One region of the Paenibacillus sp. GCM10027628 genome, then DNA from elsewhere that is predicted to be linked to it. Evidence: riboswitches for the same ligand, from Rfam matches in the RefSeq annotation. Region 1 holds a riboswitch; each other region holds the start of a gene.

Region 1 (10,641 bases):
ATACCCAATGAATCGGCAATAATTGAATGTCCACCGGGAATCACTCATCCTCTCTACACCAACAGCGTTTGTGCTACAGTGTATGCGGGGATCTGGGCGTGGGTTCTCCCGAACGTAGAATCCGTGGTTAATGCTTGGCTTGTGGTACAATAAGAGGAGAATTTTATTTAAGTAAGGAGATTGGATATATGGCTCGGAACCACCGATTAATAACGGACATTGATTTTCAGGAAGCCATAGACCGGAACGCAAGTGTCCGTGTCTTTAAGGACGATCATATCGTGGATTCGAATGCCGTCATTTTACGCTTTAGCGAGACGACCGTCGTCGTTCAAACCCAAGTAAGCGATTTGACCTATTACGATCGCAACGCCTGTGAGTTTTTTGAAATGAAAAAACGCTAGCGCTGACAAGCAGCAGTAGCGTTATTCAAGTGGATATGCGCTTAACTGGACGAAGCGGAAGCCCGCCTTCTGTAGCTCGGGAACAGCTTTTATGACTCCTTCCGCCGTATCCTTCTCCGGTTGGTTCATGTGTGCCAGTACAATAGCTCCGTTATGGGCCTTCATTAGTGCTTGGTAAACTTGCTGCGTGTTATAAGTAGCGCCCGCATCGCCAAGCACATTGTAATTGACCGCCTGGAACCCAAGATCTTGTACAATTTGCACTGCGACTTCGTCGTAATAAGCCGTACCCGAACGGTAAAATAAAGGGCGGCGACCCGTCAGCTTTTCGATTTTGTCAGCGTTGTCCTTAACTTCATCGATGACCCCGCTTACGCTTTTTGTTCCGGCGATGCCATAAGCCGCCTTTCCGTTCACCGATAAGGGCCGATGCTCCGTACCATGGTTCTCGATCTCGAACAACGGATCCGCTGCAAGCTTGGCAAACGTGCCCGGATTGGCATCGATCCATCTCGCGTTCATAAATAATGTCGCCGGGATGTGCGCTTTAACGAGATAATCAATCAGCTTCTCGTCATAGCCGCTGCCTTCCTTGCCGCCGCAGGCATCAAACGTGAGCGCAATGACTTTCTCTTTTGTTTGCAGATGCGTCAGCACTCCGGGCACATGCTCGCCCCACTTTGAGGGGCTTAATGGGCTATAGCGGTTCAGTAGCGTAGTCTTTTGAGCTTTGGCGTCAAGCTTACCGGATGAAACCTGAGCTGCTTCCGGCGTAGCTGTCAGCGATGGAGCCAGCGGCGGGGCTTGCGCCGCCGTCGTCTGAAGTGCAGAAGGCTCTGCAGACGGACTTGTCCCTGCGGGCATACTGCCGACCGTTCCACAACCGGACAACGTCATCATGCTAAGCACAACGAACAGGATAGAGCGTCCTGTTCGTTTTTTCATTTGTGCTTGCGCCAATCGAGATTGCTCTTGCTAAGCAGATGTCCAAAATCGTTCTCCAGCCGTTTCTCTTCCGCTTTACGCGCGGCCTCCGCCTGCTCCCTGGCAGCTTCCTTGCGCGCTTGCTCTTCGGCTTTCATCGCATCGGATTGCGATTTGAGCTTGCTTAAAACTTCCGGGCTAAGCAGATCCTTAAGTGTTGCCGGTTTATCTTGAGATGTGGCATCCGGAGCTGCAGCCGACCATTTTTTCTTGGCCATTACTAATCACCTCGGTTTCTCCCCACATTATTCAAGAGCCCATAGGAAAAGTCAACCCGGTTATGCCTACTCATGCAAATGATAAGGAACTGTCGCCACGACAATATCTTTATCCGATTGCAATTTCGAGCGGATTCGCGACGCAGACTGGTTATGAAGCAGACGGTGCCACCACTTTTTAGGAATAAATTGCGGCAAAATCACCATAATCGATTGTTTTTCGGATACGTGCGTATCAATTCTTTCGATAAACTCGGCCAACGGTTTCACGATGGTTCGATAACGGGATTTGAATACGACCAAGCGAACGCCAGGATCCCATTTATTCCATTTTTCTTCCATCGCTTCTTCCTCTTCCTCCGAGAAAGATACGTAGAAGGCGATAACATTGGGCGATAACGACTTCGCATAGTTAAGCGACTGGGCCACAACGCGGTGAATTCCCGCGACGGGAACAATAATCAGCGATTCTTTGGTACATACGCGATCATGCGCAATATCAATCCGCAGTTGTTTGGCAACATCATCGTAGTGAGCGCTTATTTTCGTTATTAACCAAAGCAGCAATGGCGTCACAACGATAACGATCCAAGCGCCTTCCACAAATTTTGTAAAACAGAAAATCAGAAGTACGGCGAAGGAAACCAAAGCGCCTAACCCATTAATGAGCAATTTACGCCACCAGCCCGCGTTCCGCTCTCTAATCCATTTGCGAACCAAGCCGCTTTGCGCCAGTGTAAAAGACAAGAATACACCGATAGCATACAACGGAATGAGTCCGTCCGTTTTACCTTTGAAGACGATAAGCAGAATGCTGGCCAGCACCCCGAGCGTAATGATACCGTAGTTGAATGAAAGCCGATCTCCACGGAAAGAAAACATGCGCGGGAAGTTTTTATCTTGAGCCATAATTGAGGCCAAGATGGGGAACCCGTTAAAGCTCGTATTCGCAGCTAATGTCAAGATGAGCATCGTCGCGATCTGTGTTGCATAGTACATCGTCCCGCGGCCAAACGCTTGCTCGGTCACCATCGACAACACGGAGGTATGCCCGTTCGGATCAGGAGCGATCCCATAAGCTAGACTGAGCATGGTCACCCCGCCGAAAACAATAGCCAAAAGCGTTCCCAATGAGGCCAGCGTTCTCTTGGCATTTTTGACGGAAGGCGTACGGAAATGCGGTACCGCATCCGAAATCGCTTCGATTCCCGTTACAGCGGAGCAGCCCGATGAGAATGCTTTTAGGAGAACAAACAAGGTTAAACCATGCGTCACCGAACTCGGGACTAGATGGATAGGCTGTGTATGTTCGTGTCCTGTTACCATATCGAAGATCCCTTTTCCAACTAGAAGCAGCACGCAAAGAATGAAAAAATAAGTAGGAATTGCGAAAACCGTGCCTGATTCTGATGTGCCGCGCAAATTCAGCCATACCATGAGCCACACCAGGAGCAACGCCATTGGGACTATGTAAGGCACTGTTACCGGGAAAGCCGACGTTATCGCCTGTACCCCCGCTGAAATCGAAACCGCAACGGTAAGCGTATAGTCGATTAGGAGAGAAACCCCCGTCAACCGCCCCCACATCATCCCCAAATTCTCTTTGGAAACCATGTAAGCTCCGCCGCCCTGCGGATAGGCCTCAATGACCTGACGGTAACTAATGACCAGAATTGCGATGAGAGCGATGATAGAGATTGCGATCGGCAAGGAAAAAGCAAAGGCTGCAACCCCCACGGTCGCAAGCTCCAGCAGAATTTGTTCGGTCCCATAAGCAACCGAAGAGAGCGCATCCGAAGACAGGATGGGCAGCGCCTTCCAAACTTGCATTTTCTCGGATTCGATCTCGCTGGACTTGAGCGGTTTGCCGAAAACAATTTTTTTGATTGAATCGCTAGTCATTCTGTGTAAGCCCCCAATAAAATCTAATAGTCTGATGTTACATTGCCCTTAAGTACGCAAAAAAACACAAGGATAGCCCTTGTGTTTACACGCGTTCTCCTTCTCACGACCGCTTACGAGGTTAGCTGCCGGGTTCGGGCCGCGAGAAATATGCCCTAATCGGTGCAGATGCATGCACCTTTATTCACCCCATGAAACCTTCGGTTCCCCCGCTTTTCTAAGTAGAAAATTCAGCGAAATATTCAAATGTGATGTACGAAATGAATACTACTCTCTTATCGCAACATAGTAAAGGAGGGAATAAAGTTAAAAAGGCATGCCGCGCCATCACATTCATCCAATAATTCGCTTACAACCGTGTGATTCGTTGATTTACTTCGATTATCTGATGCTTTCGTTTATCTTTCTCGATTTTTTTGTCCTTAACCTGAGACGTGATGATTTCTTGTCGTAACTTTGTGTTTAAAAATCATCTTTTTCCATACAAGCGGCAGCCCGCCGATGAGGAACAGATAACGGGCATCGATCACTTTTTTGAGCAGTGCTGCGAATTTGCCCTTGACCTTCTTCACTTTCAACAAGCCGACCGCTTCCCCTCTTCCGAGCGAGGCGACTGTCCCTTTGTAATCAAATGCAAATGGCTTAAGAGGCTTGTTACGAACGGCTGCAATAAGGTTTCTCGCGGCATTGTAGCCTTGCTGCACGGCAATCTGGGCATTAGCCGGATATGGAGAGCCGTCCGGGCCCGTGACGATGGAACAATCGCCTGTGATGAACACATCGGGATATTGAAGCGAACGCAAATGTGCGTCCACCTTCACTCTCCCACGCTGTACGTCAAAACCCGCTTTCTCCAAAAGCGAATTGCCGCGTATGCCGCCCGACCAAATGACCGTCGCTGAACGTATGAACTCTCCGTTGCCTAGAATGACACCCTCCGGTGTACATTCCTTAATCGGGGTCGCTAATTTGTACTGCACACCTTTTCTACGCATCACGTCCATTCCATATTCGACGAGATCGCTTGGTAAGCCTGGAGGCAGCGCCGATGGGGACGCTTCGACATTGAAGATTTTCACACTCGCCGGGTCGACGTCGTAGGTTCTGCTCAACACGGGAATGTGGTCCGCCAGCTCGCCGACAAACTCCGTGCCAGTGAAGCCAGCGCCTCCGACCACGAACGTCAAATAATCCTGGCGATGCGGCTGCATCTTATATTTCGCAAACATATATTCGATGTGCTGGCGGATGAACCGCACGCTATTAATGCTCTTGATCGACATTGCATATTCTTTCAGACCCGGAATGCCGAACGTCTCGGTCTCGCTTCCCAGCCCGACAACCAAGTAATCGTAGGAGAGGATTTCGTCACCGAGCACTACCTTCTTCTCATCAGGCAAAATCTGTTCCACAGTCGATTTCACGAAACGCACTTTGTGCTCGTCGATCAGTTCTGAAATCTCAACGCGGGCGTTGTCATGATGGTCAGTACCCGCCGCCGGCATATGCAGATGCGTGGTGATGTAGTGATAATCATGCTTGTTAACGAGCGTCACATCCAGTTCGTCGAATCTGATCTTCTTCTGAAGCCTGATCGTTGTGACAAGTCCACCGTAACCTGCGCCTAAAATGACTACTTTCGGTTTGCTCATGAGATCCTCTCCTCCGATTTTCTCTCTTTAAAGTTTGTGAAATAAATCACTTACATCTTTATCATATTCTTGTTTTCACAAAAAAACACGATAAATATGACGAATTTATGTCCAAATGCTAATCTCCGCTTTGTCACACAGCCTGCGTATGCGGAAGCAGTTCATGCCTGTCACTCCAAGTTCCTCCAGCAGACCGTAGTTCGCCCAAGCGCCTACTACCGCCCCGATGCCTGGAACGAGCTGCAGCATTTTCCGGAAATCGATCGTATCGCGGTATTCCTGCTGAAGCTGCTGCCAATCGACCTGATCCATGTAGGACGCAGCCGGCGGAAAGGCGCTTGCAACTTTGTTCCAATTGCGAATCGTCTCCAAGAGCTCCGGCTTCTTGTTCGCACTGGAGAAGGCAAGCTGAAAAACATACAGAATAAACAGCCGCTCGCGGTAATCCTTTGTGGAATAGCCGTAAGCGTGCGCCAATTCAAACAGAAATTTCATTTTGATGCCGATCAAAATCGGAAAGTCCGCCAAGCCGAGCAAAATACCGCCTGCTCCGGTACCCGCCCCTTCGGCAGCCGCGATTTTTTTATAGAGAGACAGCAGTTCTTCAGCCCTAGCATCACTGTCCGCCAATGTTGCACCTCGAAGAGGCTCATTCTTCGGCATGTAATCCATACCGAACAATGTAGTCTGAACGATGCCTTTGACCGCTCCGGTGATCGTCTTATGGACTTTATCCGGAATGAGGTTGTTAATGCGGGTTTGCACGGATTTCGACGCCTTTTCTATTAAGCCTGGCGCCTTTTGAAGCTTAATTTCCCAACGTTTCAATTGCTTGATCGTTTGCTGTTCATATAGCGTATACTCGGGTTCCATCAGGCCACCACCGTCAACTTTTTTCTTAAAGTTAGTATAGTATACGTGAAGCCTGTGCACAAAATGTTGCCATGTATCTCTTCATCCTGCAATCATGCTATAATATAGTCCTATAGTAGTTTATCGGGAGGCTTAAAAGTGCGTAAAATCAAAAAGCTGCAATTGCATGAAATTGCTGCACAAGAAATTATTGAATATATACGGAAGTCCGGATTGCAAAAAGGGGACAAGCTGCCGCCAATTGAAGAAATCGTTCAATTGCTAGGCGTTAGCCGAACCTCGATTCGAGAAGCCCTTCGGTCGCTGGAAGCGATGGATTTTGTCAAAATCCAGAATGGAAAAGGGATTTATGTCGATGATCCTTCGTCTTACCGCTTCTCGATGAAAATTGATGTAGAAGATGAAAAAACATTCATGATTCAAGCGTGCCAAGTTCGCAGAGCGTTAGAAGGATTGGCTGTTGAGCTCGCTACCGAGCATGCATCGGATGAGCAGATTCAGAGTATGATGCTTTACTTGGATGAAATTCGGAGCAATTATGAAGTAATTGAAATTACGACGGCTGCAGATAGGAACTTCCACAAGACCATTTATGAAGCATCCGGAAACTTGGTGCTGCAAAGCATCATCTTATCGTTGTCCACTTTCTTCGAGAAGTTCTGGGTACGCGCTCCTCTCGGTCAAGAGCGGCTTTTCGAAGATACATTTCCCTTCCACCCGATAATTGCCCAAGCCATTGCCGACCGTGATAAAGATAAAGCGATGTCAACTTTTCATCAATTGATGGATGCCATAGAAGCCGCTATCCTCAATGTTCCGATGCAGTAACGAGCGGAAAATCCCGTTCGTAACCTCATAAAATATGACAAAACCCCCTCGTGGCCACAGGAGCCTGAGGGGGTTTTCGTTCCAGTTTACTCGTTAATGATTAGCGCCTATGGAAGCAAATGCCTGCTTCAAATCGTTGATGAGATCATCCGGCTCCTCTAGTCCTGCATACAATCGGACGATAACCCGACCACCCGGTTGATTACGCATGAACACTAAACTTTCAAAGCCACCCCAGCTCACCCCTTTGCGGAAGTACTGCAGCTTATTCGCCCAGGATCGCATGCGCTCCATCGACATGTCCGTTTCGAAGGAAAAGAGGCTTCCGCAGCCCGACATTTGCGCGCGATACAGTTCATGCTGCGGGTGGCTGATTAGACCTGGATGGTTAATTTTAGTAATAGACGCCTGGGTTTCCAGGTACTGGGCCACCTTCAATCCATTTTCATGAAGTTTATGCATCCTCAGCGGCAAGGTGCGCAGGCCGCGCAAAAACAAAGCGGCGCTTTGCGGATGAAGGATTCCCCCGATGAGCTGGAACTCCTCTCGGAACAGTTGATCCATATGTTGTTTAGCGCCAATTACGACGCCCCCTATCAGATCGCTATGACCGGAAATATACTTCGTCATCGAATGCACAACCAAATCTATCCCCAATGTAAGCGGGCTCTGAAAAATGGGACTTGCCCATGTGCCGTCAATAATCGTCTTTGCACCGACCTTTTTCGCAAGTTCAGCGCATTGTCTCAAATCCTGCAATTCAAATAAGAAGCTTGTCGGGCTTTCCAAGTAAAACAAACGAGTATTCGGCCGTACGGCATTCCGGATTTGTTCCATGTCTTTTCCGTCAACGAAAGTCGTCTCAATCTGAAATTTCACCAGATAATCTTCCATTAATCTTTTGGCAGGTCCGTAACTGCCGTCCACACAGATAATATGGTCTCCCGCCTGCACAGTCGATAGAATCGCAGCTGCAATCGCCGCCATACCGGAAGCAAAGCATCTGGCTCGCTCTCCGCCCTCCAGTGCGGCCAATCGCTCTTCCAGAGCTTGTACCGTCGGATTGTTGCCGCGGGTGTAAATCATACTGCCTACTTCATAGTCAAGCGCCTTTTCCAGCTCTTCATGTGTCTGAAACGTAAATAGACTGTTTTGATAAATCGGATGCGTGACAGCGCCATAATGGCGTTGATCATGCAGGTCGTGCGTGACGATGGTCTCGTGGCTGTAAGTTTGAAAATCTCGCATGCGGTTCTCCACCTTCTCCTTATGACAATCTATGACTTTTTCTATTTATCCTTTTTCGGCGCCTTGCGTTAAACCTGCGACTATTAATCGCTGACAGAGCGCAAAAATAATAACGGTTGGAACGACCGATAATACCGCTCCTGCAGACATGGGGCCCCAGTCGATATTAAATTTTGTAATGAAACCGTTCATGGCAACCGGTATCGTTTTGGCTGATTCTTTATCGATAAACATAATCGACATGAACAGTTCATTCCAATTCTGTACAAAAGCAAAAATGAAAGTTGCCGCAATCCCCGGCAGCATGACCGGCATAATAATACGGTACAGCGCCGATAGCCTGGAGCAACCGTCGATCATAGCCGCTTCTTCCAAACTGGCAGGAATGCGTTGAAAAAAACCGCGGAGCATAATCGTGCAGAACGGAATGAGTCCGGCCGTGTACAAAATAATAAGCGAGTATAACTGATTAAGCAGTCCAAATTTCGACATCATGACATACAAAGGAGCGAAACCTATAAAGGCCGGAATCATCTGCGTCATGAAAAAAGCGAACATAATGTGCGGACCGCCCTTAAATTTATAACGTGCCAATACGTAAGCGCTAAGCGTTGTGATGAGAAGCACCGTAAAGGCTGATGCAAGAGAGACAGTTAGACTGTTGATGATATAGATGTGAAAATTGGAAATTTTGAAGATATGAATGTAGTTTTCGAAAGATACCGTCGATGGCCAATATTCCAGCGGCATTTTGAAAATTTCTTTGGACGGCTTGAGTGACGTGATTAGAATCCAATACAACGGAAATACCATGATAACGAGCACGATGCTCAAAAATAACACCTTAACGGGGAGCTGCAGCCGTCTAAACATTGGATTCATTAAAAATCAGCTCCTTTCTCCGACTTGGTCGCCATTAAGTAAAACACCGTATACATGGCCAATAAGATGACCATAATGACCCCCGCTGCAGCCGCCTGGCCGTAGTCGCCTCCAAACATAATTTTATCCATCATGAACGTGGCCAAAATATGGGATGCGCCTGCCGGTCCGCCATTCGTCATCGCATAAATAATATCCGGAAAGTTGAAGATCCAGATGACCCGCAGCAGCGTCGTGGCAATAATTGTCGGCATGATATAAGGGATCGTCACATGCCAAAGCTTTCGCCAACCGTTCGCCCCATCGATACCTGCAGACTCATACAGATCTGAAGGAATCGATTGCAGCGCGGCAAGCAGCATGATGGCAAAGAATGCAACGCCATACCAGACATTCGCTGTAATCACCGAAGAAAGTGCCCATTTGGGATCCGATAAGAAGCCGATTCGTTCCGTAATGATGCCCATCTTCAAAAGCAGATCGTTGATGACCCCGATTTGGGCATTAAACAACCATCTCCAAATAATCCCGATAAGGAATCCGGACATGGCCCACGAGTAGAAGACAAGCCCTTGGTAGATGCCTCTGCCTTTGAATGGCTTTTTCAATACCAGTGCCAAGATGAACCCGATCGCAAACTGTAATATGAGGGAGATAAACACCCAGAAGAAGCTGTTGGACAAAGCTTTCACAAATGCAGGCTGCCCAAATATTTGAGTGAAATTATCAAAACCGATAAAATGAATATCCGTTAAATCGAATAACGTATACTTCTGGAACGCCATACCGACGCCCCGGAAAAAAGGGTAAAACGTAAATACAGCAACGATCAGTATGGAAGGCAGCAAGCAATAAAATATGAATCGGTTCACATTGCCCTTCATTTTTTTCCTCCTACCGTAAATATCCCATGAAAAAGAGGGGCCTTCTTATCCCAGACCCCTCTAAATAAAGTCATGTCATCCGGCTTATTTTTTCTGGTTGGCTTTTTCGTTTTTCCAGTACGCGTCCCATTGCTCGAGAACTTTATCCAGCGGCATGCTGCCCAGGATCAGCGCCTGATTGTTCTCCACTTGCAGCTTCTTAAATTGCCCGTAACCTTGATAGTCCGTAGCGTCTCTCATCATGAAGTACTGCTGCGGGTTGTTATTCATATTAATAAAAGCTTGGTAGGCCCCGACCTTGAAAAATTCATCTTTCGCAGCCGAGGTATAAATTGGAATAAGTCCGATGCCTTTAGAGAATGCCAAGTTCTGTTCCGGACTGGATAAGAATTGAATCAATTTCCAGGCCTCTTCCTTATGCTTGGAGTATGAAGTCATTCCCCAGCCCGCAGCGCCGACAAACCTCGGAGCTTTACCGCTCGGACCCAGTGGAATTGGCGCTGTCGCCCAAGTTCCTTCCGCCATTTTCTCTTTCGTTACCGAGATGACCTCCGGATCGTTGATCAGCATCGCGGTTACCCCCGATACGAAGCTTTCTACGGTTTCGGAAAATGCCCAGTTCGTTGAATCCTTCGGCGATGCTTCTTTATAAATTTTGGTGAATAATTCCATACCTTGCTTCGCTTCCGGCGAGGAGAAAATGGTTTGGCCGTCCTTCAGGAACATGGAGTCGTCCGGGTTTATTTTATCTCCAACAAAAGCCTGC
Region 2 (10,641 bases), on a different contig from region 1:
TTTCATGGCGGAGGCTTTCTTGCGGGAACTGTCGGTGTGGTCGAGAATCCATGCAAAGCTTTGGCCGAAAAGGCGGGGGCCGTCGTGGTCTCAGTCGATTATCGGCTTGCGCCCGAGCATGCGTTTCCTGCCGGTCTTACGGATTGCTTTGAGTCCGTTCAATGGGTATACGAACATGCCGGGGAAATCGGTGTGAATCCGCAGCAAATCGCAGTATCCGGTGACAGTGCGGGCGGCAATTTGGCCACAGTTTGCGCCTTGATGGACCGAGACAAAGGAACGGGCATGATTCAATATCAGGCCCTTATCTACCCGACTGTGAATATGGTCGGCGTCGAAACGGAAGATTTCAAATGGAGCCTGGATGAATACGATATTCGCAATCACCATGAGCTTATTGTCGCGGGAGTTAAAGGGTTGGGTGGAATGGGCAATCTGATTCTCGATCTGTACTTGCAAAATAATGCGGAGCCGACGGACCCTTATGTCGCTCCATTATTGGCGGAACATTTAAGCGGTATGCCGGAAACGTTGATCGTAACGGCGGAATATGATTACTTAAGGCTGGAATGTGAATCTTACGCCCGTAAGCTCTCACGCTCTGGCGTCTCAACGAAGCTGATTCAGTACAACGGCATGGATCATGCGTTTCTGGATAAGACCGGGTTATATCCGCAGGCGGAAGATTGCGTGAATGAAATCGCCAAAGAAATGAAACGTATATTCTCATAAATCCATAAATATAAGAAGCGGCCACAACCCTGAGTAAATCGGGAAGTGACCGCTGTTTTTGTATTGTGATAAATCTATTAATTGCTAATGAATTCTTGCACCCATTCGTTATTGTAGAAGCTGACACCGATCTTCGTGTAGTTCGGGCTTAAAATGTTTTCTCGATGTCCAGTGCTGTTCATCCACGCCTGCATGACTTCTTGTGGCGTTTTTTGTCCCATGGCAATGTTTTCACCCGCGTAGCCGTACTGGATGCCATACGAGGTCATCATGTCAAATGGAGATCCGTAAGTTGGCGAAGTATGATCGAAGTAATGGTTGTTGTACATATCTTTGGCCTTATCCAGCGCCATAACAGATAAAGATTTGTCCATAGTTAGCGGGTTCAGCCCAGCCTTGGCGCGTTCCTGGTTCACTAAGGAAACCACTTGATCGGCGTAAGACGACTGACTGTTTACGTTGTTCGTAGGCGGTGTTCCATTAGAAGTATGGCCAGGAACGTTCAGAATCATGCCAGGCCAGATGATATTCGGGTTGGCAACTTGTGGATTCTGTGCGATTAAGGAGCTCAGCGAAATCCCCTGTTTTTGTGAAATAGTCCACATCGTATCTTGGCTTTTTACTGTATACGTGGCGGCGGAGGCTGCTGATGCTGCTCCAGAACCTGCGATTAACCCTAGTGTAAGTAGACCTGGTAGTACAATTTTCTTGAAATGCATGTGAAAAATCCTCCCTTTTTTATGGCCTGCGAGGTTAGCTGTCGGGTTCGGGTCAAAGAGTAATCACCCTGCCAATTTATTGGCTTCACCCCAAGGAATGGTTCCCCCGCGCTTCTCAAGAAGAAGCTTCGGCCGATTATTGGTTGCTCAGATAAGCGGCAGGACCTACTGCCCTTCTGAGGTGAGTTCTATTCTAACATAAGAATTAGACCGGTTCGTCCCTCAATTATTTCCATACTGAAGGATCCGTTGAAAATAAAGGACAAGACGGATTTTAAACTAATCTGCCGATACGGTGCTTCTCGGAGGATATTCTTCTGATCGAATCTGGAATGATGTTATTCAGCGTTACAAACGTAAAAGTAAAATGAAACCGAATGAATAGCGATGTTTTCCATCGTTATTGATTTGAACTGGGCAGATGCGATACCTACTTTCCTCCTAAGAACCTGACGGTTTTTCCTGGGGAATCATCTTTTGAAACGATAAACTTTCCAGCAAAAGCAGGAATTTACATGCCAATCCATAATATATCTACAAATATAACCATTATTCGACAGGGAGTGTACGATCATGATGCATCCGCATACGGAGCTGCGTTACATCGATGACAAGATCGGTTTCGGGGTTTTCGCGACACAGTTCATACCCAAAGGCACATTAACATGGGCTTTGGATGATTTGGATCAGATATTGGAGCCGGAGGTTGTTGAGTCGCTCGATCAGGATCGAAAAAAGCTGGTTCTGAAATATTCTTACCGGAATCAGGACGGGAAATATATCCTTTGCTGGGACAATGGCCGATACGTCAATCACAGTTTCCATGCGAATTGTATTGGGACTGCTTACGAAGTCGAGATTGCCATCCGAGATATATTTCCCGGAGAACAGCTGACGGATGATTACGGGTCGCTGAACGTGGACGAACCGTTCGAATGCTTCCGGGAGGAAGGGACTGATCGAACGAGAGTCAATCCGGGCGACTTGCTTGAATATGCAGATGTCTGGGATGCTCAGGCATTGGAGGCTTTTCGCTATTATCAACAAGTGGAGCAGCCGCTTGCCCACCTGATTCGGCCGGAATTCAGGGAAAAGGTGAGAATCGCAGCGCAGGAACATATTCTGGTTGATTCCATCCGTAACATTTATTTCGACCGCGCATCCAGTAAAGCGGCTAGATGAGGCGCTTTCTTAAGTAAGGCTTGAAAAAATTCTTGCTGCAAGGTAACGAAAACGACCGGAGTCAGCGTACAAATCGTAGCGGTGCGGGGAATATTGTGAAGCAAAGCCATTTCCCCGAAAAAATCACCGTCAGACAGTTGGGCTACCCGATGATTGTCGCCGCTACGATCTTTTTTCAAAACCTCAACTTTACCGCGCACGATGATATAGAATTTATCGCCCAAATCTCCCTCATGAATAATTGTCCGCTCTTTAGCATAGGATTCGGTTGCAAAAAAATGAGAAATCTCCTCTAAAAACGAAAGATCCATATCGGAGAAAATCGGAAATAACTGAAGCCGTTCGGCACTAACTTCGACATGGAACCCGTCTTCACTGATCTCAAAACCGGTTTGTTTTTGCCAAGATTGCTTATAACGCCCTTCCGGGCGCTTCAGCAATTGTTTGTGTGTGCCTTGTTCCGCAATTTGACCCTGATGAAGAACATAGATGCAATCCGCATGTTCGGCCGAAGCGAGCCGGTGAGTAACGGAGATGACAGTCCGCGCGGCTGAAATGCGTTGTAAAGTTTGGTTAATCGCCGCTTCTGTAGCCGGATCTAGTGCAGAAGTCGCTTCATCGAGTATAAGTATGGCCGGATTGCGTATGATGGCACGGGCGATCGCAACTCGCTGTCGTTGCCCCCCTGAAAGTCGCCCCCCTCGCTCGCCGACGTCCGTCTCGTATCCATCCGGAAGCGTCATGATGAAATCATGTATTTCAGCCAAACGTGCAGCTTGAGTGACTTCTTCGTCGCTTGCCCCGGGTTTGCCAAGACGAATGTTTTCCTTAATGGAAGCTCGGAAAAGAAGACTTTCCTGAAAGACAATGCCGATTTGCGATCGGAAGGACTGCAGATTAAATTTGCGTATGTCTGTCCCATCCAAGCATACAGCCCCTTGCTCTGGATCGTAAAAACGCATCAGCAGATTAATAATCGTACTTTTTCCCGATCCGCTGGCTCCCACAAAAGCGGCATAGGTTCCCTTAGGAATTCGTATACTAATCTCATTCAAACTTCGTTGTTCCGGTGTATAAGCAAAGGTGACTTCCCGGAATTCAATCTCACGCTCAAAAAATACGGAAGGATCGGCAAGCTCGTTGCTGGATACGGTTGGTTGCTCATCCCAAATCTCGCGGATTCTTTGCATACCGGACGTAGCTTGAATAAACTGAGGAGCAAGCCAGGTAATGGCTGCAACCAGATAGCTCAAGCTAATTAGAATGGTGCTGAAAGCAAGTAAAGAACCGATGGAGAGGATGCCAAAGAAAGCGAGAATCGATCCCGCGCAAATGGTCATGAGGTTAAGAATCATGGTACCCATATTTGTGGTACGATCGATGAGGAAATTTAAAAAACTGGAGCGGGCAGATAAATCGCTATAATTGTTCATTCGCGCATGAAAACGTTGTATGAATAAAGGCTGAAGGCCAAATGCCTTAATGACCGGCTGAGCGCTTACATTTTCCTGGACGGTTGTGGCGATGTTCGCTTGTTCTTCTTTTAGTTGATAGCTGGCATCGTATGCTTTTTGGCCAAACCATTTGGGTCCAATCAGACAAAGCGGCAATCCAATGACGGCGAGCAGCGCAAGTTGCCATTGCAGGATAAATAGCACAGCAACATTCATTATTAGACCAAAAATGGACAACAATGCATAGGGGATTAGCATAATAAAGGTATCCACGGAAATGAGATCGTTATTAAACCTGGAAACGATATCGCCTCCGTTGATGCGATGATAAAAATCAGTGGCTAAACTTTGTAACTTTTCGAAAAGCTTCTTATAGTAATCAGTAACGATGCGGGAGCCTAGACGTGCAAACATGCGATCTCGGTTGATGCCGATTATCACTGAAGCCATCGCGCAGGCAACCAACGCGCAGAGTATAGCAATAAGCAGCGTGTAATGATGCGGAACAATTGCAAAATCAATAATAAATTTGAAGCTAAGCGGCATGAAGGTTTCGTAAGCCAACTCTACGAGTATCGCTATGAATAGCAGGAAAGTCTTTAATTTGTATTGTAAAAAAGAGGAGATTACGTAACGAACAAAGGAAAACATAGAATACCTCCTGTTGAAATGAATCCAAAGATTGGGATTTCTCTATCTTAACACAAAAATACAGCCCTGCTCCAAAAGAGAGGGCTGTATTTTCGCGCTGCGAAGCGCTATCATTTAACGAATTTATACCCCACACCCCATACGGTTTTAATAAATTGGGGTTCTTTGGGGTTTTCTTCAATTTTTCTTCGCAAATTCGTAATATGTACGTCGATGGATCGGTCATTGATAAAGGAATCGTAGCCTCGGAGCGCGTTGATGAGTTCTTCTCGGCGAAATACACGCTGTGGATGCTCGTACAATAACCGCATGAGTTCAAATTCGGAGAATGTCATCTCAACGGCTTCGCCTTGTTTATACAGCATCCTTGTCTCCAGATTCATTTCCAAGTCATTCTTGTAAGTTGGTTGTACGGGCAGTGGGGCGGCTCCGACAGCAGCGGCAACAGCGGCAGCCTGCTTGGATCGGCGCAATACGGCCAAAATGCGAGCCTTCATTTCATGCATACTAAACGGCTTGCACAAATAATCATCGGCGCCTACAGTGAAAGCTTCAACCTTTTCGCTTACCTTAGCGTTGCTGGAAATGATGATGATCGGAACTTCCGTTATTTGACGAAGAGAATTGCATAGATCCGTTCCTTCAAAATCGGGGAGCATGAGGTCGAGTAAGATGACTTCCGGTTCGAATGCCTTCATCGCAGCAATACCATCTTGCCCGTTATGTGTACGCTGTACATGGAAGCCCTCTTCGGACAGATACATGCAAATCATTTCACCGATGATATCATCGTCCTCGATTAATAGAACTTTTACCATTTAGATTCCCCCAGAATCGTTCTTTCTCACAAACTATTAGTTCTATTTAAACGGTAAACGCTAACATTTTGCTCATAATTCTATTATACTGGGTCGAATTTTAAGAGTAAATCGCTTAAAATGTGTATTTTTTCACATTTACACGCCAAGTATTAGCAATTTATTAGCCGGTTGACTTAGAAGAATTAATAGATAATCTGGTAAGAACCTAATAATTGGAAAGTATGATTGCATTAGTATGATCAACAGGGCGAAGATCGTGGACAGATGAAACTGCGTGTTAGGAGGGACAATGTGCTAATGGGATCGATACATCAATATGGAGTTCTTCTTGTGGGTCTCTCAGGCCGCGATAATGAGATGGCGAAATCATTATTCGAGCGGGATTCACAGTTTGTCGTTACCGGACTGGCCGCCAATGGGGAAGAAGCATTGGCATGTATCGCAGCATGTAGGCCGGATGTGGTCATCGTTGATCTAGACATGGCGGAGATGGGAAGCTTGGACACCATTCATGCGATCATTAGTCATTGCCCTATTCCTGTCGTTACGTTAAGCGCGAATACGGCCGAAAGTTCCATGCACACGATTCAAGCCATGCGGATTGGCGCTGTAGATTATTTTCACAAAGATATCCTGTTTCATGAACCGGCTTCTTCCGAAATATCGGCGTACTTCTTGCAGCGGTGTGTGATCGCGATTCAGAACGGTTTACACGGCGTATATGTGCCAATTGCGAATCAACAGATTCTAAAACGAATGGAGCTTGAAGCTAGCTTGCGAAGAGCGATCCATCAACAGGAGTTCCATCTGGTCTATCAACCCATTGTCGATTCCCATACGGGGCACATTGTAGGTCTGGAATGTCTGATCCGTTGGCTGCACCCGCAGCTTGGCTATGTCTCCCCTGCAGACTTTATTCCCATTGCTGAGGAAACCGGTCTCATCCATGAGATTGGGGAATGGGTGCTGAAGGAAGCGTGCCGGCAAAATTACCTTTGGCAAAATGCCGGATTGCCTAAATTGTCGGTCGCTGTCAATTTATCCAGCCGCCAGTTCAAAGACTCGCGGCTTAGCAAGAGGGTTCAAAAAATTCTGGAGGAAACGGGACTGCCGCCCCAATACTTGGAACTGGAAATTACCGAGAGCATGAGTATGGATGTCAAAGCCGCATCGGGTGCCCTGAATGAGCTGAAGAAGCTGGGGGTTAAGGTGGCCATGGACGACTTCGGCACGGGATACAGTTCACTGGGCTATCTCAAAGATTTCCCTATTGATAAGATGAAGATTGACCAGACATTCATTAAAGGATTGAAGCATGGTCACGTTAACGCAGCTATTGTCCATACGATGATCGCTATGGCGCATAAATTGAATCTTCTAGTTGTAGCCGAAGGGGTTGAGACGGAGGAGGAGCTGCAAGTGCTGAAGGAGTGCGGCTGTGGGCTCGTACAGGGTTACTATTTCAGTCCTCCGGCCGATGCGGAAAAAATCGGGGAGATTTTACATCAATATGCAGCTGCAACTCGTACTTAAGACCTAAAAAATGTAGTGACAATAGTTGGAAGCCATCGTAAGATACAGAGGTAATCCTGAGCGAAGTTTGGAATAGGCTGGTGATCATCCTGCTGCTGCATAATTTATTTATAAATTTTGCTATCATTGCGGTCTTTATGACTTTTGTCGAGCCAATGTTTATGAGAAGGGAATATGATGCTAAGCTTACATGGCTATATAAATTGTATGTGGGTTTGGCTCATGGAGCGCTGTCTATCGTTTTATTGCTGTTTACTGTTCGGTTGGACGAGCACACTTTTCTAAATTTTAGAGGGGTGGCTTTGCTTCTTTCTGTATACTTCGGGGGCGCGGTATCGATCTTTATCAGCAACTTGTGCTTGTGGATCGGGCGTTATTTCATTGAAGGTTATATGGAGCTGCCTCAGCTGATCATAGGTATGGTGTCCATACTTGGTACCAGCTTTATTTATGCTAAATTCCGTTCGTATGCGTCCAAGTGGCTCTATGGCTCGGCGTTTTTTAATGTGTTTTATTTTTCAATCATGTGGCTGTTGAACCAGTTACCTGTAGATGACATCTGGCGTTATATTCTATTTCAGTCTTCCTGTATATTCGCCGTTGCTATTTTTCTTCGATTTCTGATCCGCAATTGGACTTACAAGCAAATGGTTCTGCAAATGGAACAGGAAAGAATCAATATGCTGCGTATGCAGCCGGGATTTACTTTCAAGTTCCAAAAGCGCGGGGATCGGTACGTTTATATGTTGATGGAAGGACAACTAGTACACAGACTGGGCTTGAAAGCAAACCAATTCAACGGTAAATCGATCGATGAAATCGAGTTCTTTTCGAATGAATACAAAGATTTTGAGAAGCAGCAATACGATAAAGCATGGGAAGGCGAGCGTTCAATCTATGAATCTGATTATTTGGGATATCAAGTCCTTGTGACGCTGCAGCCCATTTTTGAAATTGGCAGAGTTACCGAAGTGATCGGCTCCGTTGTCGATATCACAGAGCATAAAGCGGCTGAAATCAAAATGAGAGAGAGGGAAGAACAGTATCGGATCCTGATCGAAAACTCGGATGATTTCATTCTTCGCTTCGATGTACGGGGGATTGTAACCGCAGTGAATCAGAAGCTTTGCCAAACCTTGCAGATCGAATCCGAGCAATTGGTGGGACGTATGTTTACGCCGATGTTGACCTTGGATGACGCTGACTTATGGGAGCAGGCTTTTGAACAAAGCCTCACGCTTGGCCAGGCTCAGCAGTTTGAAATGAGCATGATCCTGCCCGATGACAGCGAACATGCGTATAACGTGACGCTGTCCCCTTTTTTTAAAACAAATGCTGAGATTGCCGGCGTCACGGGAACGATACACGACATCACGGATCTGAAGAAGAGGAAGGAAGCGGACGAAGCAAACCGGGCCAAGAGCCAGTTTTTGGCCAGGATGAGCCACGAAATACGGACGCCGCTTAACGGCATCATCGGGTTGTCGCTGCTTATGCAGAAAACTGAGCTTTCCGACATTCAAAAGGATTATTTACATAAAATCGAATGCTCTTCGGGCGCATTGCTCGCAACGATAAATGATATTTTGGATTTTTCTAAAATTGAAGCAGGCAAAATCACGCTCGAAAAAGTGAACTTTTCGCTGGAGGAGTCGCTTCGTAAAGTAGCCGATCTTTCCAGTCTCTCTTTGGGGAAAAAGCACATTGAGATGATTATCGATACGTCGGATGATTTGCCGCTCCTCGTGAACGGGGATCCGTTCCGGTTGGAGCAGGTGTTAATTAACTTGGCCAATAATGCGATTAAATTTACGGAAAACGGGTATGTCCGCATAAGCGTTCGATTGGAAGCTTACATCGATGAACATGTTTTGTTATCCTTTTCAATCGAGGATACCGGTATCGGAATTACCAAAGAGCAGTTAGCCAAACTATTCTCGCCTTTTATGCAAGCGGATAGTTCAACGAGTCGCAAATATGGGGGAACAGGACTGGGACTTGTGATTTGTCAGCATCTTATCCAATCCATGGGCGGCATCTTGAAAGTAGAGAGCAAGCGTGGTGAGGGCAGCCGTTTTTATTTTAACGTCATGCTGGAACAGAGCAGGCAAGAGGCGGTTCAGGATCAGGAGCTTGGGCAACTGGTCGAAGGACAGTATTGCGCCATGCTTGCCGAGGATCATCCGATTGTACGTGATCATTTAAGCGGCTTGTTGAGTTCGCTGCAGGTGGCAACGAGAGCGGTTTCGTCCGCCGCCGAGCTTTGCCAAGCGGTAGAGGAACAGGATCCGGTCGCCCCTACAGCGTTTGATTTTATCATTGTCGATATGGAGATGGAACATATGCACGATATCTCTATATGGAATCGCTTCATGAATGCACGGGATAGGGAGCAAACCAGAGTGATTGCGGTTACGACGGTATACGGCCGGGAAGAGATGGATAAATACCCGCAAGAGCTGCAGCCGGATGCGGTTTTAACCAAGCCGATCAGCAGGCTTAATTTCATTGAAACTCTTCAGTTGTTAGTGCGAAATGAGGGCAGAAATGAACTGTCACAGGTCCATGCCGAGAAACAAATGGTTAATGTGAATACAGCTCCCAAAGGTTATATTCTAGTTGCAGAAGATAATGAAATTAATCAATTGGTCATTTCCCACTTATTGGAACAATTAGGTTACCACGTGACGATGGCGAACAATGGCTATGAAGTTCTGGAGCAAGCTGACAAGTACACATGGAGTCTTATCTTGATGGATCTCCATATGCCCGAAATGGATGGTTACGAAACGACCAGAAAGCTCCGCCAAAATAAATTGTATAACCGTATACCCATCGTTGCCCTGACCGCAAATGTATTGACCGAAGACCACGAACGGTGCATCAAGATGGGCATGAACGATATTTTAATTAAGCCCGTCGACGAGGAACGGTTGGGGCAAATGATCGGGAAATGGGAAAATCTCAGCTGGCTGACTCAGATCAAGGGTATGGATACGATGCAAGTATTGAGAAATGTAGACGATAAAATTCATATTTTTCAATATATGGTGAAAAAATTTAAGCAAGATTATAGAAACTTTTATTATCAAATTGAAGCTGCTTTGGATCAACAAGAGATCGCTTTCGTTCGAAGAATGGTCCATACCTTGCACGGCATCGCGGCCAATTTCTACGCGGAATCGCTGCTCGCAGCTGTCCGTAAATTGGATTCTGAATTGAAGCAAGAACCTATCGGGAATGTGGACGGATGGAAAAGAGGCGCAGCGAAAATTCAAATGGAAATCGATCGCATTATTGACGCCGTGGATGTTGCCTGAAATCGCCGAGATCGCGCGGGCTGGGAAGGCATTAAGGGTGCTTCTAAAATTTCTGCTGCTAAGAGACCTCTAAACCGAGACGTGCTTTTATTTCAGGTCGTAGGTTAGCATCATTGGAATTTGTACAGTAGAATCCCGGAGTTGAGCCGCAATCACTACTGAACATTGGAAAACATACAGTCAAATAGCCTATCTAACAAAGATATAATCATGATTGGACAATTCTATT
Region 3 (10,641 bases), on a different contig from region 1:
GGTGGAACGATTTGAAGCGTTGGTGGAACAATTAAGCAGCCCTCTTCCGGGCAACACAAAAAGGCAGAACTAAGCGCGTCTTAGTCTGCCTTTTTGCTGTCCTAGTATATGAGGTAACATACACTAGGGTCTAGTATACTCGGTTCACCCTACCGTCACAATGGATGACACATAATGTTCATATTTTGAAAAGGGGGCTGTTCAGCCTTTATGAAAGCGCATCCTTGAGCGTCTGATCAGAACGGTTCCACCATTCTTCATTGTGTTCGATAAGTTGATTGCGGAGCGCAGTTTTCTCTGCCTCATCCAGCCCGTCGAAGATAAATTTGCGTTTCATAGCCGCATCCATTTTATTGACGTGGTCGGCTAGAATTTTCCACCCTCTGCGTGCTTCGGTGTCGACCAACATCTCACATGCTGTCATTCCTGCATAATAAGCGCCCTCTTCGGTACGATCTACCGCAACCCAGACGATCCAACACTTGCGGCCGTTCGGCACGTCTTCTTTGTTCATGGAGAACTTGATGCCCTTCTCCACTTTACTTTTGGCATGCAAAGCACCATCGTCTACATAGGCTTCGCCTCCATCTATAATGATGCTGGAAACGTTGCTCAGATCAATCGCACCTGCGCCAAAGCCCTTGTGGTTCACTTTGGAGCTTACGATATTCAAGGCCAGCTTCTTTTTATCTGCTTCCATCTCGGCACCTTCCACTCTTTTACTTAATGAATACACTCTGATTGTATTGTAGCCAATGTCAGCGATGAGAACAAGGGCGCACGGAGTCAAGAGGCTTTTCATATCTCCCTCGGTTTGGTCGGCGGGTTTATTTTCTCTTTCCAGAAATAATCCACACCTTGTCTACATATACATGCTGTAGATGCTTGTCAACGGGGTGAAAATCATGAGTGTTTTGTTCAAAAACCGCAAGGTACAGTGGTTTGCCGTTATGCTCCTAGCAGCTGGCGCTGTCCTGCTGTCTGAAACTTTGCTCCCAACCGCGACCAGGCCAGTCGTGCCCGTCTCCCGGGTAGAGCCGTCTGCGCCCGCACCGGACATGCAGAAGCCTGACTCTGCCAAACCGTTAGACCAGCAAGCCGCTGAGCCGCTCAGCTACCGGATCTCCGAATATCATATGAATGTGGCTTATTTGGCGGATGCCAAACAATTAAAGGGACAACAAACGTTAACATGGGAAAATCCGGGGACTGCTCCCGTTCAGGAGCTGTATCTGCATTTGTATCCGAATGCTTTCGCATCCAAGAAGACAACCTTTATGCGCGAATCAGGCGGCAAGCTGCGGCAGGATGAAGCGAAGGCCGGGAGCATCGGGAGCATCGACCTGCTTTCGGTGAAAGCCGATGACGGAAGCGATCTCACCAGACGGATGGAATTCGTTCAGCCCGATGACGGAAATAAAGATGACCATACTTTGCTGAAAATCCCGCTGCCTAAAGCCGTTGGGGCCGGTGAGCGCGTCACGATCCAAACCGAATTTCTCGTCAAACTGCCTTCCGCTTTCGCCAGGATGGGCTATGTCGGCGACTTCGTCATGGCAGGCCAATGGTTCCCCAAGGTGGCCGCTTATGAGAAGGCAGGCACTCGCGGACGCACAACGGAGGGTTGGAACCTGCATCAATATCATGGCAATTCGGAGTTTTATTCCGATTTCGGCATCTATGACGTGAAAATCCAAGTGCCGGCCAGCTATACCGTTGCCGCTACCGGATTCCCGGTAAAACCGGCCGTGACGGATAACGACACGAAAACGTATCAATTCTACGCCGAAGACGTGCATGATTTCGCTTGGTCGGCATCGCCGAACTTTATCTATGCGGAAGAACCGTTCTCCACCCCGCAAATTCCCGGTGTCAAAATCAAGCTTTATCTTGATCCGAACCATAAAGATTTGAAAGACCGGTATATGTACGCTGCCAAAAAAGCGTTGGCCCGTTACAGCCAGTGGTACGGTACATATCCGTACTCGACCTTATCCATTGTTGTGCCGCCCCCTGGCGGCAACGGTGCCGGAGGGATGGAATACCCAACGCTGGTTACGGCTTGGGGGGCCAATGACAAGGATCCGGATCTCGAACTTGAGCGGGTTGTCGTTCATGAAATCGGCCATCAATACTTCTATGGGCTAGTCGCCACCAATGAATTCGAAGAAGCTTGGTTGGATGAAGGCTTCACTTCTTACGCCGAGGATAAAGTCATGGAGGCCGAGTACGGCGTATCGCCGAATCTGCCTGTGGAATCCAGCTATATCACATCGCCTAATGCGCTGCAGCTGGATGCCTGGAAGTACAAAGGGCACGGGGAATACGCAGATAACGTGTATACCCGGGCTAAGCTGGTGCTGAAAGCGATGGAAAAGCAGGTCGGCAGCAAAACGATGGATCGCATTATGCATACCTACTTCCAGAGATGGGAATTCAAACATCCTTCAACGAAGGACTTCCAAAAGGTTGTTGAAGATGTCACCAAAACGAAATGGGACGATTTTTTCAATCAATATGTGTATGGCAACATGATGATGGACTATACGGTCGAGAGCATTCAAGTCAAGCCAGACGGGACCAAAGGCGCCGGTTCTTACGAAAGTACGATTCTCATCTCGAAGCGCGGCGGCAACTCTCCGGCGGTCCCCATTCACTTCCATTTTGCCGACGGCACCTCATTGGACAAAACGTGGGATGGCGCCAACAGCAGCATCGAATACAAGCTCACCCATACAGCTCCAGTCGATTGGGTACGGATTGATCCGAATTATTCGCTGGTGCTGGAAAACAAGCATATTAACAATTACATGCAAACGGAAGTCGACCCGAAATGGAAAATTCGCTGGAATCTCGGCATCATTCAGCTCATGCAAACGATTTTTGGCTGGGTCGCTTGGTAGTTATCACAATATTTTAGGGGGGGACTGCCTTGAAAAGTTACATGAAGACCGGCTTAAGGGCGGCCTTGCAGCAGCCTTTCGCTGTCATCGCCTTATTTCTTTACCAAATGGGCTGGGGCGCTCTGCTCTATAAGCTGGTGCAGTCAGTGCTGGTACCGCTGATGCATCGCTTCCCTGGCGGCGGTCAGCCGAAGCAGGCGATGCAGCTCTTCCTGGCCGAAGGACAATTTCAACTGCTCAAAACGGATCTCAGTCACTCTTACCTCTGGTGGCTGGCCGCGCTCTTAGGCGCTCGCATGCTGCTTACACCCATGCTGAACGCAGGTGTCTATTACTCGCTGACACATCGTCACCAGAATGCTGGCTATCGCTTTTTCAAAGGAATCAAGGAGCTCACACTCCCTTTCCTGATCACTTACTTTGTGCGGATGGTCCTCTCCTTACTGCCGCTCCTCTGGCTCCTCCCGAAGGTGCAAACGATATACGCTCATACGACTTCTTACGAAGAAGCGGCTCTACAGATGCTCCCCTGGCTTTTGGGGCTGCTCAGCTACGGTTTTCTATTAAACTTGCTTTTCATGTATGTGCAATTCGCGATTGCTGCTAGAATCGGCATTATTTCCACGTTTATCACTTTCATACGCTATTCGCTGCCGATCCTCGGACTCGCACTTCTTATCCTGCTCATATCGGGACTATTGACGGGGATTACGGTCACAGCGACCTACATCTGGGCCGGCCTGGTGGCACTACTCATCTATCAGTTGTATCCGCTGTTCAACATGTTTTTGCAAATGTGGGCGATCACATCCCAATATCAGCTCTGGACTGCCAAAATGAACAAATAAAATCAGCGAAAAATGCCCAAATTTCAAAAGATATGCCAGTCCCTTGAAAAAAGGGGCTTTTTTTTGTCTATTTTAAGAAATATTTCACATATTTTTATAGAATAGCGCATAGAGAAGGAGGAATTTCGATGTTTATGACGAATCCTTAGGACTAGCATCAAAAAACCAAATATTTCATGCCGAATTCCCACTTTTTGTGGGAAACGGGGGAACCATTCCGGGTGAATTGATCTTGCCAGACAGGGATCATAGGGAACCTTCAACCGAACCCTCCAGCTAACCTCGTAGGCACCGGAAGGAGACAAGCAGTTGAAAAAGGTTGTTGCTCTCGTTTTCAGTCTTGTTTTGTTTTTGAGTATAGGTGCAGGTAGCGTTTTTGCAGCAGAATCCAAACTGGATGAAACGGTAGACGGCTTAATCGGAACCCCATATAAATTTGCGGGTACTACGACCAATGGCTTTGATTGCTCCGGCTTCACCTCTTATGTGTTCGAGCAATTCGGTATCGATCTTCCGCACAGCTCCAAATCACAAGACCAAGAAGGCTACTGGGTTGACAAATCCGACCTTCGAAAAGGCGATCTCGTCTTTTTCAACACCGATGGTAAAGGGATTTCTCACGTAGGCATCTACCTCGGAGACGGTGAATTCATTCACTCCGCTACCAATCACGGTGTTGTAAAAAACAAGCTAAGCGAGTCCTACTACGCGAAGCGGTACGTATCAGCCAGACGTGTACTCTGGGATGATATTTACAACCAATTGACTGCCGTCCAATCCAAGTAAAATTCTCGCAATACTCAAGAATGAAGCCCAGACAAGCCCAGCTCGATCGAGCCGCCGTCGGGCTTTTATTCATTTCGGAAACTTGCACTAGATACACAGGTAAGATCTGGTTATAATGGGGCATAGATCTTTTTGAAAAACTCGAAGGAGGTTCTATATGGAACCGTATCTGAACGGCACGCAGCCCCCGTTCCAACAACAACCGCAATCATCACAAACTAACGGTAAATCTATCGCCGCTATGGTGTTGGGTATTTTATCCATTGTCATTCCTTATGTGGGCATCATCTTGGGGATCATAGCCATCGTGCTTTCACGCATTGCTTCGAAAGAAATACAGCTTCGCGGCGAGCAAGGCAAAGGCTTTGCAATTACAGGTCTCGTATGCGGAATTATTGGAACGGCGTTGTATGCGATCATTATCGCATTTTTTGTCATTATTTTTATATTTGCAATATCGACGTCCAATTTCCCCAGCACTTTTTAGCCGGGTTTAGCTGTAACTTGAACTTGACATGTCATGTGAGGCGTCATATAATAACGCCAAGTCGTTTTCTAGGGTTCCGTGGCGTTCGCGCCAGCCTGGTCCAAGGGAAAACACACAGCGGATACGCTGTGGTCACGGAGGGGGAAAAGCCCGGGAGTCTTATCGCTTTAGCGATATTGCTTCCAGGCTTTTTCTTTTTTTGTGGCCAAATTAATTGCTTTATGAAAAGGAGTGGATAAAGTGGCTTGGTTGCATTTAGTTATTGCCGGCGTTTTTGAAGTCGTGTGGGCGATTTCATTGAAATTTTCCAATGGATTTACTCGTCTTATCCCTACAAGCATCACGATCGCCGGGATGGTTGTAAGCTTTTATTTTCTCGCTATAGCGACTAAAACGCTGCCCATCGGCACAGCCTACGCGGCTTGGACAGGAATTGGCGCCGTAGGGGCGATTATTGTCGGTATACTGTTTCTCCATGAACCGGTTAGTTTGATGCGCATTCTGTTCATGAGTCTAATCCTGGTTGGCGTACTTGGTCTGAAATTCACTTCGGGTCATTGATGGGTGGCGATCGGAACCCATTTGTATATTTACGCGACCGTGTAGCTCACATACCAGAAACTGCTTCCGACGAAAATATTCAAATGCTTCGCATATGGCTTGAAAATGTCTTTCAGCTCTTCGTAGCTGAAATAGTTTTTTATGATTTCATGTTGGGAGCCGTCCGCAAGTTCGCGCCTTTTATAGGTGTCCTCACAATCGTCCTTGCGGATCAGCTCTCCGCCCCGTCCGGGAACATACACATTGTCCCCCAGGAAAACCTCAGCTCCTGCCCCCAGTCTGCGATGGAAGCCTTCCAGAAATTCATCGATTCGGTTCCTTGGTACATGCGAAAACCAGAAGTTGGCCACACCGCAATCGAAAGACCCTTCGACTTGCTCCAAACGATAGGCATCACCAACGCAGAAAGACACCTTATTCGCAGGCCATGGCTTGGACTTCGCGATCTGAAGCACCTCGGGTCGAATATCCACACCTACAATGTGATCGGCAGCTTCCGCTGCGTATTGGGTCCAATATCCCGTCCCGCAAGCCACCTCCAAAACACGCTGTCCCCGAACCACATTCGTCATCGCCTGCGCCAGCATCGTCAAACCTTGCTGATAGTCGGGATCTTCACGTTTGTAGATACGTTCATATTCGTCCACTCTCGCCCCGTAATAGTCTTGCAAAGTCTGTTTGTCTTGATCCAGCAGGATCCGTTTCTGCTCCATATCTTGGCCGATTCGTTGTTTAGCCGACAAGAGGTCCGCGAAGATAGAGCCGCCGACCGCGCCATAATTGGCTAGCAAACCATGTGTTGCCATGACGATTAATTGAGTCATCGAAAGCCCCGTTTCCTCAGCCATCCGCTCCAAATCAGCCTTGACCTTCTCAGGCAAGTACACCGAAAGTCTCTTTGTTTTATCCTCCGTCATCTTAACAGCACCTCCTGCGTAATTGAACTAAAATTAAAATAACACATATTATATGTTAAAACAACACGATTTATATGTTTTATCGCTACGTAATGTAAAAAGGCCCCCTTTCTCTCATTTGAGAAGGAGGCCTCTTTATTGAAATCACACGAATTCCCGTTCGCTGCCGTAGCGGCGTTTCAACTGGCTTAAGAAGAATTGCAGTGACAAGAGAAGCGCTGCAAAACTGCCGCCGACACTTAGAATGACCCACGGCTGCAAGCGGATATATTTGGCTCCGTAAGCGATCAGCGAACACCATTCCCCAGTGATGGTAATGTTGATTGAATAGCCAACTTCATCATCGCCGATCGTTTCCGTACCGCCAAGCACGATGTTAAAGACAGCAAGTTGCCCCATCAAAAAGAGCACCTGCATAAATTCGCTGAGGAAGACAAACGACAGCTCATTTCGCATACACGGAATGAGATGACGGATCATCCGATGCAGGACTGAGCCTCCCATCAAACGCGAGGCTTCAATAAACATTCTTTCATTATAATAGCTTGTCCGATCCGCTACTTGATGGGCGAGCGGAAAGATACCGATGAAAGTAACCATGATAAAAAAGAGCACAGCAAACAGAAAAAGATAATGCGGATCTGCATTGATTCCTTGATCAAGCCGAAGCCCATAATACATCCCTGCCAAAGGGGGGAAGAGAAATAGAAAGGCTGGCACTGAAGCGATAACCCACTGCAAGGAGCTCAGTGTGCCCCTGCCTTTTCCGGTGATTCCGGTCCATAACCCCACGGGGAGAGCAAGTGCAAAGCGGAGCAAGGTCAGCAGAAGCGCAGTTCCAAGCGTATATTTCAGTCCGTTCAGCAGCAGGCTGAGCATGTCGTAGCCCCGATGATCCGTGCCCAGCAGGAACATGCCGTTCGGTGCGAAGGGTGGCTTGGCGTACCGTGTCTTGCCGTCTTCTTGGTATTGGATCATGTTAATTTTATGATCAGGTGTTATCGCATGCGGCTTGAGCCAGCTTCCAAAGAGCATCACAAGCAGGAATAGGACCATAAGAGCGAGAGAACAGTAATAGGCTGTCGATGAGCGTCTCATTATCGTTGTGCGACCTCCCGTGTACGAACGATAAACTTTTTGCGCAGCAGTGCATAAATTCCCTGGAATGCCATCGCGATTAGTGCGAGCGTCATGCAAATGACCGATATCGAGGAAACGCTCTGCATGACTGGGGAGATAATAAAGCCGCCTAATCCAAAAATGCCGCAGATAGCTTCCGCGACGGCCATGCTGGCTAGTGCGAGCGTTGTCGCCTTCGGCAGAATCGACAGCAGGTCCTCCATCACATTACGCAGTACATGGGACAAAAGCACTTCGCGGCGAGTTAGCCCTTTGGCCAGTCCGGTAATGACATAGTCCTGACCCAGCTCGCGAGCCATCGCTACGCGCAGTGTGCCGTAGATCGTAACCGACGGAATGAGAGCGATGGTGAGAAAAGGGATCAGGAATGGAGTTCGATCCCCGACTTGAACCACGAGCAAAACATAGTGACCGAGAGCTCTTGTTGCATATATCGCACCAAGTTGAATGAGCACGATGAGGAAAAAGTCCGGCAAACCCACGAGCAGCACATGGATGCCATCGATGACTTTACCGATACGAGGCCAAATCGATGCCGCAAGCGCTAAGAGCAAGCTAAGCAGAATGGCCAGCAGCAGCCCGGGAATAAAATAGGTCAATGTGCGCAGCAGCATGATCGGCAGTGCAGTGATAACCGGCGTTTCTTTCATATTCGTCGGGCTGCGGAATTTACCGAAGTCGCCATGGAGGAAGCCAATTGCCTGTTCTTTTAAATGGAATGCGTAATAACGCCAAGAAATGACGGGGTGCTCAAGAGGAACAGCCGTCACGCGAAATACGCCCCGGATCATCATGGCGGTACCGGCATATTCTTCGGCTTTACCGTAAGGAACGGATAGCAAGCCTGCCTTCTCATTCAACACCTGACTGCCGGGCAGCTTACTTGTCAGCGTTTGAATGCTCATATCCGGACCTAAGGCTACACGCATCTGATCCGGCTGCACAGACATGAACAAATTGCGAATATTACTTAACAAGAAGATACAGACGAGCGTCAACAATCCGATTAACATCCACTTCCATATCGGCTTCAAGATCAGACACCTCAATCTATTATTTTACCATTGGTAGAAACTATTTTTCATAGTTTAACATGATTTTATTGGGAGTTCTACGATTAAATGGAAAACAAAAAGAAGATGACCGCCAGCTAGTATAAGCTGCCTCACGGCCATCTTCGATGTAAATTTTAGGAGCGGAACTGGGCTTGGTGCAGGCGGCTGTAAACGCCCCCCACAGCCAAGAGCTCGTCATGTCCGCCCTGCTCGGTGATCCCTTGCTCCGTCACGACGACGATGCGGTCGGCGTTCTTGACCGTCGCCAGCCGGTGCGCAATGACCAGCGTCGTGCGCCCCTGCGACAGCTCGGCCAGCGATTGCTGAATCGCGGCCTCGGTCTCGGTGTCGAGCGCCGACGTCGCCTCATCGAGGATGAGAATCGGCGGATTCTTGAGGAACATGCGCGCGATCGCGAGGCGCTGCTTCTGCCCGCCGGAGAGCTTCACCCCGCGCTCGCCGATTATCGTATCCAGTCCCAATGGCTGCGACTGGATAAATTCCTCGAGCCGCGCCCGACGGGCGGCTTGCCAGATCTCGGTTTCCGTCGCGACGAGCTTGCCGTACGCGATGTTCTCCCGCATCGTGCCGGCGAAGAGGAACACATCCTGCTGCACGATGCCGATCTGGCGGCGCAGCGATTCCAGCCGGATGCGGCGGATGTCCATGCCATCGATGGTGATGCTGCCGGCACTCACATCGTAAAATCGCGGCAGCAGGCTGCAGATCGTTGTCTTGCCGGCGCCGGACGGGCCGACAAAGGCGACGGTCTCGCCGGCATGAATGGCAAGGGTGATGCCACTGAGCACCCTCGCGTCTTCTTCGCCGCCATAGCCAAAAGAGACATTCTGGAAGCGAATCTCGCCGGCCAGCTTCTCGATGGTTATGGCATCTGGAGCGTCGGAAACCTCCGGCTCTGTGTCGATGACTTCGACGTACCGTTTAAAGCCGGCGATCCCTTTGGGATAGCTTTCGATGACGGTATTGATTTTCTGGATAGGACCAAGAAAAACGTTCGTCAGCAGGACAAAAGCAATAAACTGCCCGTACGTAATCTCATGCTGAATGACGAACCAGGTGCCGCAAATCAGGACGAACACGGTAACCAGACGCATCAGGATATAACTCAGCGATACGTTCCACGCCATGATTTTGTAGGAAAGCAGCTTCGTTAGCCGGAAGCGGCCATTGTTTTCTGCGAATAGCTTCTTCTCATAAGCTTCGTTTGCAAAAGCTTGGACAACGCGAATCCCGCCGATGTTGTCTTCTACTCTGGCATTAATGTCGGCCAGATCGGCCATCATCCGGCGAAAGGTTTTTGTCATTTTTTGATTGAAATATATAGCGATCCATAGGAGGAACGGGACAATGAGAAACGTTAGAAGCGCAAGTTTCACATTGATGACCAGCATGAGTGTGAACGCGCCCACTAACGTCATGACGGCGATGAACAGATCCTCGGGACCATGATGTGCAACCTCGCCGATCTCCAGCAGATCATTAGACATCCGTGACATGAGTTGGCCCGTTTTGTTGTTATCATAGAAGCGGAATGAGAGCTTCTGCAGATGATCGAACATCTTTTTCCGCATATCCGTTTCAATATTAATCCCCAGTTTGTGCCCCCAATAGGTAACGACAAAATTCAAAACCGTATTCAAGCCATATACCGCCAGCAGCCCGACGCATGCCCATAAAATCCAAGCCCAATTGCCTGCCGGAAGCAGCCTGTCGACGACCTGGTTGACGGCAAGCGGAAATCCGAGCTCAAGCAGCCCTGCTACCACCGCACAAGTAAAATCCAAAATAAATAAATGCTTATAAGGACGATAATACGAAAAAAAGCGTCGTAACATGAATATTTGCCTCCTGCCTTCCTGCCCCATTGCAGCCATGTAGATCATTTCCAATTTTTATGATACCACAATTTTGAAGGGCGCTTGG

What was found. A riboswitch is a leader RNA that binds a small molecule or an ion and turns the genes downstream of it on or off. The one in region 1 is predicted to bind cyclic di-AMP.
Region 2: linked by a shared signal. The riboswitch ahead of ACFQZT_RS27075 (CAP domain-containing protein) and the one ahead of ACFQZT_RS16400 (APC family permease) in region 1 are both predicted to bind cyclic di-AMP.
Region 3: linked by a shared signal. The riboswitch ahead of ACFQZT_RS07845 (C40 family peptidase) and the one ahead of ACFQZT_RS16400 (APC family permease) in region 1 are both predicted to bind cyclic di-AMP.

The regions. Positions count from the first base shown of each region.
Region 1 is NZ_JBHTHA010000017.1:175,647-186,287, forward strand. It holds gene ACFQZT_RS16380 (hypothetical protein) at 1-34, opposite strand, end outside; gene ACFQZT_RS16385 (hypothetical protein) at 189-404, shown strand; gene ACFQZT_RS16390 (polysaccharide deacetylase family protein) at 426-1,349, opposite strand; gene ACFQZT_RS16395 (YqkE family protein) at 1,346-1,606, opposite strand; gene ACFQZT_RS16400 (APC family permease) at 1,673-3,508, opposite strand; cyclic di-AMP (ydaO/yuaA leader) riboswitch at 3,604-3,754, opposite strand; gene ACFQZT_RS16405 (NAD(P)/FAD-dependent oxidoreductase) at 3,931-5,160, opposite strand; gene ACFQZT_RS16410 (EcsC family protein) at 5,266-6,033, opposite strand; gene ACFQZT_RS16415 (FadR/GntR family transcriptional regulator) at 6,172-6,861, shown strand; gene ACFQZT_RS16420 (trans-sulfuration enzyme family protein) at 6,955-8,109, opposite strand; gene ACFQZT_RS16425 (carbohydrate ABC transporter permease) at 8,155-8,991, opposite strand; gene ACFQZT_RS16430 (carbohydrate ABC transporter permease) at 8,991-9,875, opposite strand; gene ACFQZT_RS16435 (ABC transporter substrate-binding protein) at 9,960-10,641, opposite strand, start outside.
Region 2 is NZ_JBHTHA010000043.1:50,935-61,575, forward strand. It holds gene ACFQZT_RS27070 (alpha/beta hydrolase) at 1-732, shown strand, start outside; gene ACFQZT_RS27075 (CAP domain-containing protein) at 810-1,451, opposite strand; cyclic di-AMP (ydaO/yuaA leader) riboswitch at 1,460-1,595, opposite strand; gene ACFQZT_RS27080 (SET domain-containing protein) at 2,025-2,633, shown strand; gene ACFQZT_RS27085 (ATP-binding cassette domain-containing protein) at 2,597-4,738, opposite strand; gene ACFQZT_RS27090 (response regulator transcription factor) at 4,849-5,556, opposite strand; gene ACFQZT_RS27095 (EAL domain-containing protein) at 5,857-7,092, shown strand; gene ACFQZT_RS27100 (response regulator) at 7,254-10,412, shown strand.
Region 3 is NZ_JBHTHA010000004.1:4,227-14,867, forward strand. It holds gene ACFQZT_RS07825 (transglycosylase domain-containing protein) at 1-35, shown strand, start outside; gene ACFQZT_RS07830 (YwhD family protein) at 209-700, opposite strand; gene ACFQZT_RS07835 (M1 family metallopeptidase) at 906-2,903, shown strand; gene ACFQZT_RS07840 (hypothetical protein) at 2,933-3,751, shown strand; cyclic di-AMP (ydaO/yuaA leader) riboswitch at 3,919-4,057, shown strand; gene ACFQZT_RS07845 (C40 family peptidase) at 4,061-4,537, shown strand; gene ACFQZT_RS07850 (DUF4190 domain-containing protein) at 4,695-5,024, shown strand; guanidine-I (ykkC/yxkD leader) riboswitch at 5,082-5,183, shown strand; gene sugE (quaternary ammonium compound efflux SMR transporter SugE) at 5,265-5,585, shown strand; gene ACFQZT_RS07860 (methyltransferase domain-containing protein) at 5,615-6,502, opposite strand; gene ACFQZT_RS07865 (hypothetical protein) at 6,647-7,600, opposite strand; gene ACFQZT_RS07870 (ABC transporter permease subunit) at 7,600-8,676, opposite strand; gene ACFQZT_RS07875 (ABC transporter ATP-binding protein) at 8,832-10,553, opposite strand.